Regions from separate parts of the Roseinatronobacter sp. genome, predicted to be linked through region 1. Evidence: riboswitches for the same ligand, from Rfam matches in the RefSeq annotation. Region 1 holds a riboswitch; each other region holds the start of a gene.

The links. A riboswitch is a leader RNA that binds a small molecule or an ion and turns the genes downstream of it on or off. The one in region 1 is predicted to bind cobalamin.
Region 2: it holds a riboswitch for cobalamin, as region 1 does, so the genes downstream of both, ACTIE1_RS13215 (hypothetical protein) here and ACTIE1_RS11020 (cytochrome c) in region 1, are expected to answer to the same signal.
Region 3: it holds a riboswitch for cobalamin, as region 1 does, so the genes downstream of both, ACTIE1_RS10095 (ABC transporter substrate-binding protein) here and ACTIE1_RS11020 (cytochrome c) in region 1, are expected to answer to the same signal.

Annotation. Positions count from the first base shown of each region.
Region 1 is NZ_JBHYFM010000013.1:15,112-18,384, reverse strand. It holds gene ACTIE1_RS11030 (propanediol utilization protein) at 1-431, opposite strand, end outside; gene cobO (cob(I)yrinic acid a,c-diamide adenosyltransferase) at 734-1,348, opposite strand; cobalamin riboswitch at 1,385-1,613, shown strand; gene ACTIE1_RS11020 (cytochrome c) at 1,746-2,378, shown strand; gene ACTIE1_RS11015 (HupE/UreJ family protein) at 2,401-3,015, shown strand; gene ACTIE1_RS11010 (DUF1636 family protein) at 3,072-3,273, shown strand, end outside.
Region 2 is NZ_JBHYFM010000020.1:44,827-48,099, reverse strand. It holds gene ACTIE1_RS13220 (CobW family GTP-binding protein) at 1-1,065, shown strand, start outside; cobalamin riboswitch at 1,156-1,358, shown strand; gene ACTIE1_RS13215 (hypothetical protein) at 1,462-1,746, shown strand; gene ACTIE1_RS13210 (ABC transporter ATP-binding protein) at 1,743-2,534, shown strand; gene ACTIE1_RS13205 (ABC transporter substrate-binding protein) at 2,531-3,273, shown strand, end outside.
Region 3 is NZ_JBHYFM010000010.1:92,525-95,797, forward strand. It holds gene ACTIE1_RS10090 (ABC transporter substrate-binding protein) at 1-776, opposite strand, end outside; cobalamin riboswitch at 1,037-1,228, shown strand; gene ACTIE1_RS10095 (ABC transporter substrate-binding protein) at 1,361-2,404, shown strand; gene ACTIE1_RS10100 (FecCD family ABC transporter permease) at 2,401-3,273, shown strand, end outside.

The DNA.
Region 1 (3,273 bases):
CCGTCGCGTGATCCCCACAGCAGGCTGCCTGCGTCAGGAAACATCAGCGGGTCCGATGCACCCTCGGCGGCGATGCAGGCTTTTGCAAGTTGCTCCGGCGGGCCCTGCCAGCCCGCAAGGGCGGCAATGCCCATCAATCCGGCAGTCGATACGCCAGTGCCCAAGCCTGCCGCAACCCGCGGCACAATCCTGAACTGCCCCGCTGTGCGAAGGCGCAATGCCGATAGCAGCGCTTTGACAGCATGTGGCGGATAATGCGCAACGACCGGCGCGTCGCCCGCGTGTGTCTGCGCGCATTGCGGGTCAAGAAATACATCCACACCGGTGCAGGGGCATGGCATGGTGATCAGCACGACGGGACCCTGCGGACCAAGCCTGCCTTGCAACCATTCGCCGAAATGGCCATTCACCCTGATGCGGCGCAGGGTCATGCGCGCAATTTCCTCAAACCGCGTTTCCTGACGCAGACCTGCGCCTCCGGCGGGGATATTTGGACCAGAATGAAATATACCATTTGTTAACCTGTTTCGACGATGATGAACCTGCGGTACAGGGAGGGATCCCGATGACCGCCCAGAGTGAAAGCGCCGCGTTTCCCCTGTTCCTGCAGCCCGAAACGCGGCGCCCGTCACCTGAATGTCCTGATTTCATTCTGGTCCAAATATCCCGGGGGAAACGCGCGCAGCGCGTTGGGGGCTGGCCCCCGTTGCCGTTTGGGCAGGGGGCGCAGCATTCAGAACTCGACACCTTTCTGGGCCTTGATGCCGTCGCGGAAAGGGTGCTTTATCAAGGTCATCTCGGTGACCAGATCGGCCATCTCGATCAGCTCGGGTTTGGCATTGCGTCCGGTCAGCACAACATGGGTCATTGGCGGTTTCTCGGTGCGCAGGAATTCAAGCACCTCTTGCAGGGGCAGGTAGTCATAGCGCAGCGCGATATTGATTTCATCCAGCAGGACAAACCGGATATCGGGGTTGCGGATCAGCGCCTTGGCCTGATCCCAGCCAGCGCGTGCGGCGGCGATGTCTCGGTCGCGATCTTGCGTTTCCCATGTGAACCCTTCGCCCGAGACGATGAATGTGCACTCACCCGCGAAGCGCGTGCGCAGGAAATCGCGTTCTCCGGTGCTCCAGTTGCCTTTGATGAACTGCACCACAGCGCAGGGCATGCCATGGGCGATACAGCGCATGATCATGCCGAAGCCGGATGAGGATTTGCCTTTGCCCGCGCCTGTATGGACGATGATCAGGCCCTTCTCGCCGGTCTTGCTTTCCATCATCCGGTCGCGGGCGGCCTTGATCTTTTGCATCTTGTCGCGGTGGCGGGCGGGGTCGGTCCTGTCGGTCATCGTGTCGTTTCCTTGCTTGACTCACCGCGCGCGGACGCGCAAGAGGAAGGGGCTGGTGCCTGTTCATGACAGGTGAAAAGGGAATGTGACAAGGCCGGATCACAAGATCAAGCCCCAAGCACAGCCGCCCCCGCGACCGTGACCGGAGAGGTTGCCCGATGCCACTGTCCCTGACGGACGGGAAGGCGGGCCGACCGACAGGTGATCCCATAGGGGAAACCTGACATCCGCAAGCCGGGAGACCTGCCAGCGTTTAGGCCGCCCCATCGGGGCATATCAACCGGCGGGGTGTCTGGTTGGGCTTGTGTCGGGACCGGCCCCGTGGCCGCCTTCACTGCCCGTGTGTTCCCCGCCCCTTTGTGTCGCGTGGCGGGTGGTCGCGCGGGAAAGTGGACGAATGAAGAACTCTCGCAGGTTAATGGCGGGTCTGGGTTTGGCTGCGGGCACATATGTGCTTGCGGCGGGGATTGTTGCCTTTGCAGTGCCGGGCGCCGAGGTGCAGATCTCGCGCGCGGACAGCATGGGTCAGGGGCAGGGCCACAGCCACAGCCATGATCATGGCCATTCCCATGTCAGCGCAGAACAGGCCGAACAGTTGACAGGGCCGTTTGGCGCGCATGGCGACCGGCATCCGCAAGCCGCAAGTTTTGCATCCCCCGCAGATGGCCTGACAGAACGGCGTCGCCGCGCCATGAGCGCGCTTTCGGGCCATTTCCGCGCGGTTTCCGCGACCTTGCTGTCGGATGCGGGGGGCGAGGATATGATCGGGATACATGCCGACGCGCTTGCGGCGCTTGGCGGTCGGATCGACACGTTGTTCGACATAGCCTCTCCAGCGCCGGAGGGGGAGAAGGGCGCCCTGGCGGCCATCTGGGCGCAGCCGGATAATTTTGCCCGATACACATCCGCCTTCAGCACCGAGGCCGAACGCTTCGCGCAGACCGTCCGCGACGGGGGGGATATGGTCAATGGCCTGCACGACCTGCGCTATTACTGCGTCGCCTGCCACGCCGATTTTCGTCAACGATGATATATCCAAAGGAACCTTGCACATGACTCGTTTTTTCATCGCACCCGCCCTGCTTCTCGCCAGTCCCGCCGTCGCGCACCACCCTTTGGGGGGCGAGGCCCCGCAGACAGTGTTTCACGGGCTGATTTCCGGCCTTGCCCATCCTGTGATCGGGCTGGACCATCTGGCTTTTGTGGTGCTGGTTGGCCTGGCCGCCGCCCTTGCGGGCCGGTCGCTGGCAGGGCCTTTCGCCTTTATAGCAGCCACGCTTGCGGGCACGGCTGTGCATCTGGCCGGTGTCATGCTGCCGCTGGCGGAACTGGTTATCACCGCATCGGTTGTCGGGCTGGGCGCAGCGCTGGTCATGGGGCGGCAGGTTGCGGGGCCGGTCGCGCTGGCAGGGTTCGCCGTTGCGGGGTTGTTCCATGGCTGGGCCTATGGCGAGGCCGTGATCGGGTCCACGCCGATGCCTGTCTTTGCCTATCTGCTGGGTTTCGGAGTCGTCCAGTTTGCGATTGCTGCGGGGGTCGCGCTGCTGGCGGGCCGGATGTTGCAACAGGGGCAGGGCGCGCTTCAGGCCCGTCTGGCTGCGGCTGTCTGTATGGGGGTGGGGCTTGCCTTCATGTTTGAAACCGTCGAGCACATGATCCTTGGCTGATATGTGCCACAAGGGGCCGGCGGTTGCGCCGGCCCGTCCCTGAACCGGAGCTTTTCATGCCCCAAGACACTGTCGATCTTCTGGTCTGCGCCACATGCCGCAGCGCCAGCCCCGCCAATCCGCTGGCCATGCCGGACCCCGACACGCGCCCCGGTGCGCAGCTTGTGCGGGCTTTACATGATGCCGCGCCCGAAGGGGTGCGCATCATTTCAGTGGACTGCCTGTCCAACTGTTCGCGCGGCTGCACGATTGCATTGC
Region 2 (3,273 bases), on a different contig from region 1:
TTGCTGAACTGCCTGTTGCATGACGCCCATGCAGGCCGCGTGGCCGTTGTTGTCAATGAATTCGGCGAAGCGGGCCTTGACCATGACCTGATAGAGGAAGCCGCCGAAGATGTGGTGCTAATGCCCGCAGGGTGCATTTGCTGCACCATTCGCGGTGATCTGTCCAAAACGCTGATTTCGCTTCTGGCGCGGCGCGCGCGCGGGGAATTGTCGTTTGACCGTGTGGTGATTGAAACCACAGGTCTGGCGGACCCTGGCCCGGTCTATCATACGCTTCTGGTCGATCCGGTTCTGGCACCGAATTATGCGCTGGACGGGGTTGTAACGGTTGTGGATGCCGTGCTTGGCGTGGACACCCTGAACCGCCATGCCGAGGCGCAGGCGCAAATCGCCATGGCGGATTGCATCGTATTAAGCAAGCGTGACCTGATTGATGCGGCCCAACTGGATGCACTGGGCGCACGGCTGGACAAGTTGAACCGGACGGCCCCGCGTATTCATGCAAACAACGGCGGTGTCCCCACGGGCGCGTTGTGGGGCTTGGGGCTTGGGGCCAGTGCGGATACGCCCGATCAGGCGTTGAACTGGCTAGCGGCCCCCGCCGCAGATACCCCCGCTGCAGACCCCCTCGCCGGCCTCTCTGGTCTGCGCACAGCCAAGGCACAGGCCCCCATAGGTCAGCTTGCCCCGTCGCACCATGCAACCGATGACCGGATATCAACGGCATCGATCACACTTGAAAACCCGATCCCTGTTGAGGTGTTCGACTTCTGGCTGGATACGCTGATCGCCCTGAAAGGCAGCAATATCCTGCGACTGAAGGGTATCGTGCATTTGCAGGGCGTGCCTAAACCATTTGTGTTTCACGGCGTGCAGCACATATTCGAGCCGCCGGTCCCCTTGCGAAACTGGCGCGAGGGTGAAAGCACCAGCCGCATTGTGGTGATTGCGCGTGACATGTCCAAAGAAGACCTGAACGCAAGTTTTGCAATGCTTCATATGCAGCCAGAACAGGTGGCAAGCGCACAGGGCATGACGGCGCATACCCTGTCAGAGCCGTTCTGAAATGGCCCGCAATCGCGGGGAATGGGGCGGCGGGGCGCAACAACGCGGGGATCGGGTCACGAATTATGTTGAATGAACCGCAGCCTTGCGCTAGGCGAATAGACAGATGGTGCCCGACACACATGTCGGGAGAATAGGGAAACCGGTGCGGAGAAGACCCTCTCTTATTCCGGTGCTGCCCCCGCAACTGTAAGCGGTGTGTCCCCCCTCATGCCACTGGACCGGACGGTTCGGGAAGGCGGGGAAACACAATAGCCGCGAGCCAGGAGACCTGCCATCTCAACCGAAACACGAACCCGGGCGGGGTGTCCGGAGGAGGGCATATGACGATTGCGCATCATTGCGTAAGGTGTGACAAGCACGCCTGTATCCCTGCTACTTCCTGCAGGGGGCACCATGTATCACTACACATTTGACCTGACGACATGCACGCGCTGCGTCAGCCGTTCAGGCCCATGCCTTATGGGTCTGGAATTTCTGCAGCGTTTATCCAACTCGCTGGGCGCGGCGCGCAAGATGACGGGCACGATGCCCGATATGGACGGGCAAGTCACATTTACCGAATGCCATGCCTGTGACCATTGCGTGCTGAACTGGCGCGCAACCGCAGGGGAATTGGAACTTGCCGGCGCGGATCAGGTTCTGTTGCAGGGGCGCGTTGTTGCGCAGGCCCTGCAATGAGTTGCCCTGCCCCACTACCCGCCGCGCTGGCACTGGAACAGGTGTCCTGGGGGGCGGGCATTCTTGATCCCGTCAGTCTGACCCTTGGTGCGGGGCGCGTGTTGGGCGTGCTGGGCGCGAATGGGGCGGGCAAGTCAACCCTGCTGCGGTTGATCTACCGCTTTCACAAACCCCAGTCAGGGCGTGTGCTGCTGGACGGGCGGGATATACACGCCATGCCTGCGCGCGCTGTCGCGCAGCGCGTGGCGGCTGTGTTGCAGGAACAGCCCACGGATTTTGCCCTGAGTGTGGCGGAAATCGTGGCCCTTGGCCGCGCGCCCCATCGCCGTGCCCTGTCCGGCCCGTCCGCACAGGACGCCCATATCGTCGAGCATGCGCTGGAGCGCCTGAATTTGCAGGACTTTGCCTTGCGCCCTTTTGGCACGCTGTCGGGGGGCGAACGTCAGCGCGTCATGGTCGCCCGCGCGCTTGCACAGGAACCGGGGCTTATTGTGCTGGATGAGCCGACCAATCATCTGGATATTCGCCATCAGTTGGAAGTACTGCGGCTGGTGCGCGGGCTTGGCGCGACGGTGGTTGCGTCCCTGCACGACCTTAATCTGGTGCAGGGGTTTGCCGATGATCTGCTGGTTCTGAAGGGCGGCCAGCCGCTGGCGTTCGGCCCTGTGGCGCAGGTGCTGACCCCTGACCTGATCGCGCGCGCCTTTGGCGTGCATGCGCACCCGCGCGGCCCTGCCCGATTTGATTTTTCACTATTTGATGACATGCAACAGGAGAAACGCGCATGAAATCCCTTCCCCTTGCCCTGCTTGCCACGGCATTCGCCGCGCCCGCATTGGCCCACCCCGTTACCGTGCAAAGCTGCGACCGAGAGGTGACATTTGACGCGCCCCCTGCGCGCGCGGCATCCAATGATGTGAACCTGACAGAAATGATGCTGGTTCTTGGTCTGAATGACCGGATGGTGGGATATACCGGCATTTCGGGCTGGAACAAACTGGACGAGGAAATTCGCGCCGACATTGGCGAACTGCCTGAACTGTCCGAACGCTACCCCACGCGCGAGGTGCTGATCGGCGCTGATCTGGATTTCTGGTTCGCAGGCTGGAATTACGGCATGCGCGTGGGCGGCGAGGTGACGCCTGATACATTACACCCCTTTGATATTGCAGTATATGAACTGACCGAAAGCTGCATTCACATCATGCCGCGCGATGGCGTGGCGATTGACGATATGTTCAATGATATCCGCAATCTGGGCGCAATTTTTGGTGTGGATGACCGCGCCGAGGAATTGATCACCGGCTGGCAGGCCGAACTGTCCGAGATTGCAGCAACCATCCCCGATACAGACCCGTTGCGCGTTTTTGTTTATGACAGTGGCGAGGACACGCCTTTTACCGCAGGCCGTTATGCCATGCCCACCGCCATGATCGAAGCTGCGGGCGGGCGCAACATCATGGATGATGTCGACAGCAGCTGGACCCGCGTGGCGTGGGAGCCGGTGGTCGAGCGGAACCCCGAAGT
Region 3 (3,273 bases), on a different contig from region 1:
ATGCGATCAAGGGTCAGATCAGCCTCGAAGGAATTCAGAAAAATGACATCGGGGTTCCAGGTCGCAACCTGTTCAACATTGATATCCGCCCAACCGCCGACCATGTCTTCGGCCGCATTCCGCCCACCGGCAAGCATGTGATACCATGCGTTATAGTTGTTTTCGGTGCCCGATGCGCGCAGGTTGTCCATTGCGCGCAGCAGATACAGAACGCTGGGGCGATCCTCATCTGCCAGTCCTGCTGTGCGCGCTTCCATGTCGGCCTGCACTTCGGCGCGCCATTCGATCAGCGGCGCAATCCGTTCCGGCCTGCCCATCGCGGTTGCCGCCATGGTCATATATTCGCGCGTCAGTTCCTCGGACCCGTAGCGGATGGTCATAAGGTTCAGGCCCGCATTCGTGATCGGGTCAATGTAGTCCGGCCCGCGTCCGGCCCATTGGATGACCAGTTCGGGGTTGACGCGTGCCAGTTCTTCCACATTCGGGATGAAGTTCGGCGCAGTGATGTCTGACGGTATGTCGCGCGCTTCGGGAAAAATCTGCCCAAGGATACCTTCCATGATTGCGGATTTCGCGGTCGGGTTCATCCCCACCAGCCGGTCTGTCGCCCCGTCAATCGCAATCAGTGTTGATGCCATGGGGATGGGAATTGACGCGATCCTTTGCGCGGGCGCGGGCAGTGTGACCTCGCGGCCTTCATGGTCCGTGAATGTTACGGGTTCTGCGGCAAGGGGGGGCGCAAACAGGGCGGTACAAACAAGAAGGTGCAGTCGCATGGCGGGCCTTTCGTGGCATCGCCTCGGCCATTGGGGCCATTTCTGCGCAGACGGGCAGGGCAGGCTGGGCGCGAGGAGCGGTTGAGCATAACCTGGCGCGACCAGAGGGGTCCTAGCTTGGCACGAGATTTGTTTAGTGATTTAGTCGGATATTGTCAACGACTGACAGGCACGCGCGATTCCAACCGCTTGCACAAGCCGGTTCCGGCGCATCCCGCCTGAAGATAAGAATACACATGGACACTTGGAACCGCGTCGGCTAGCGTGCATGCTGCCAAGGTTCCGCATCTGCGGATTAATAGGGAATACAGGATCGGGTCCAACCCGCTATCTGTAGCTGCCCTCGCAACTGTAGGCGGCAAGGTTCTGGTCAAACCACTGGCATAGCCGGGAAGGGACACAGAACCATTCGAGCCGTAAGCCAGGAGACCTGCCTTTGGCATAACCCTAACCGCCGGCGAGGTGCCCGGCTGGAGGAATGGCATGGCAAAAGACATTTCGCCCAATGATTCGGGCGCGCATTCTACAGTCCTGACGTCCCGACGGCTGGCCCGCGTACGGCCATATTCAGATCGAGGTTTCTGATGGACTTAAGACCCCTGTGGCTGACGACGATTTTTGTCCTGCCCTATTCGCTGGCGCAAGCTGACACGGTGCTGTTCACTGATGACATGGGCCGCCAGGTGGCGGTGCAGCAGCCAGTTGAACGCGCCGTTATTTTCAACCGCTACGGGGTCGAATTCGCCCGTGCACTGGGCGCAATGGATCGCGTCGTCGGGGTCGATCAAAGCACCTATCGTGACCCGCCCTACTGGCCCGAACTGAACCCGGACATGATTGTCGGCGCAGGACAGGCAGCGCCCAATTATGAGGCGATTGTAAGCGCCAGACCGGATATCGTTATCCTGCCGCGCAATGGCGCGTGGGAAGAAGCAATCGCGCAGCTTGAACCCTTCGGCATTCCGGTCATGGTCATCACGGCCTGGGACGCCACCAAACATGTGCAGAATGTCTCGTTGATGGGTGAGCTGTTTGATGCGCCCGAACGTGCACAGGAATTAAACGATTTCTACACGGGCTATCTGGCCTTGCTGGAGGAGCGGCTGAACGGGGTGGAACCTGTCAGCATATACATCGAGGAAACGCGCCCGCTGGTCACGGTCACACCGGGGTCGGGTTGGCATGACATGGCGCTGCAAGGTGGCGCGCACAATGTCTTTGGGGGCATTGATATAGCGGCGGAACCGGCATCGCGTGGCAACGTAAACGCCTACACGATCGACCCCGAGGAACTTGTCAGCCGCAGCCCTGAAGTGATTTTCAGGCTTGTTCCCGGTTCTTATCAGGCGATCCCGGCGGACACTTATGCGCAGGCTTGGGCCGAGTTGTCAGCCCGGGACGAGATCCGCGCGACACCTGCATGGCAGTCGGAAAACACTCATCTGGTTAACTACTATCTGGCCGGGGGCGCGTCCAAAATCACAGGGGCGTTGCAGATTGCGAAATGGGCACATCCCGACCTGTTTGCGGATATTGACCCAGAAGACGCCATGCGCATCTGGATCGAGGAGTTTCAGGGCCTGCCCTACGAGTCTGGCATGACCTATACAGGTGAATTCCAGCCATGACACGCGCAACGCCGGTCGTTCTGCCGCCGCAGAACGTGCCGCCGGTGCCTGCAGAACGACCTGCCGGCACTGACGGCCTTGGTGCCCGCTATCTTGCCAGCCGGACAGCCCGGCTGGTGGGGATCACTCTGGCATTTGCGCTGCTGGTTTTGTCGGCCCTGTCGGTAACCGTGCGCGGCATCCATGAAACCGGCATGGCGGATCTGCTGCGGGTTATCGCATCGCGTGCAAGTTTCGGCGCGATTGCGGCACCGCTGGATGCCCAGTCCGAACTGGTTTTGCTGCACCTGCGCCTGCCGCGTGTTGTCATGGCCATGATTGCCGGGGCGGCGCTGTCAGTGGCAGGGGTGCTGATGCAGGCGATTACGCGCAATCCACTGGTCAGCCCCTATACGATCGGTGTGTCTTCGGCGGCGGCTTTTGGTGCGGCGGTTGCCATCATGTTCGGTGTCGGATTGACCGGCGCGGGGATCTATTTCATTCCGCTTACGGCCTTTGCCTTCGCGCTGGCCGCTGCAACGGCTGTCTTTTCAATGAGTTGGTGGCGCAATATGGGTCCGCAGGCGATGATCCTGACCGGAATCGCGCTGATGTATCTGTTCAGTGCCATGACGGCTGCCGTGCAGTTCATCGCCACAGAACAGCAGCTTGCGCGCGTTGTCCACTGGACCTTTGGCAGCCTGAACGGCGTGCGCTGGCCTGCGGTGGTGGTTTGTGGCGGCGTGCTGGCGGTCGTCCTGCCGGTGATGCAGGCGCAGGCGTGGAAACTGAATGTCCTGACAGTCGCAGGGGATGATGTCGCGCGGTCGCTGGGGGTGCATGTGTCGCGCCTGCGTGCCACGGCTATCGTGTTGTCGGTTGTTGCGGCG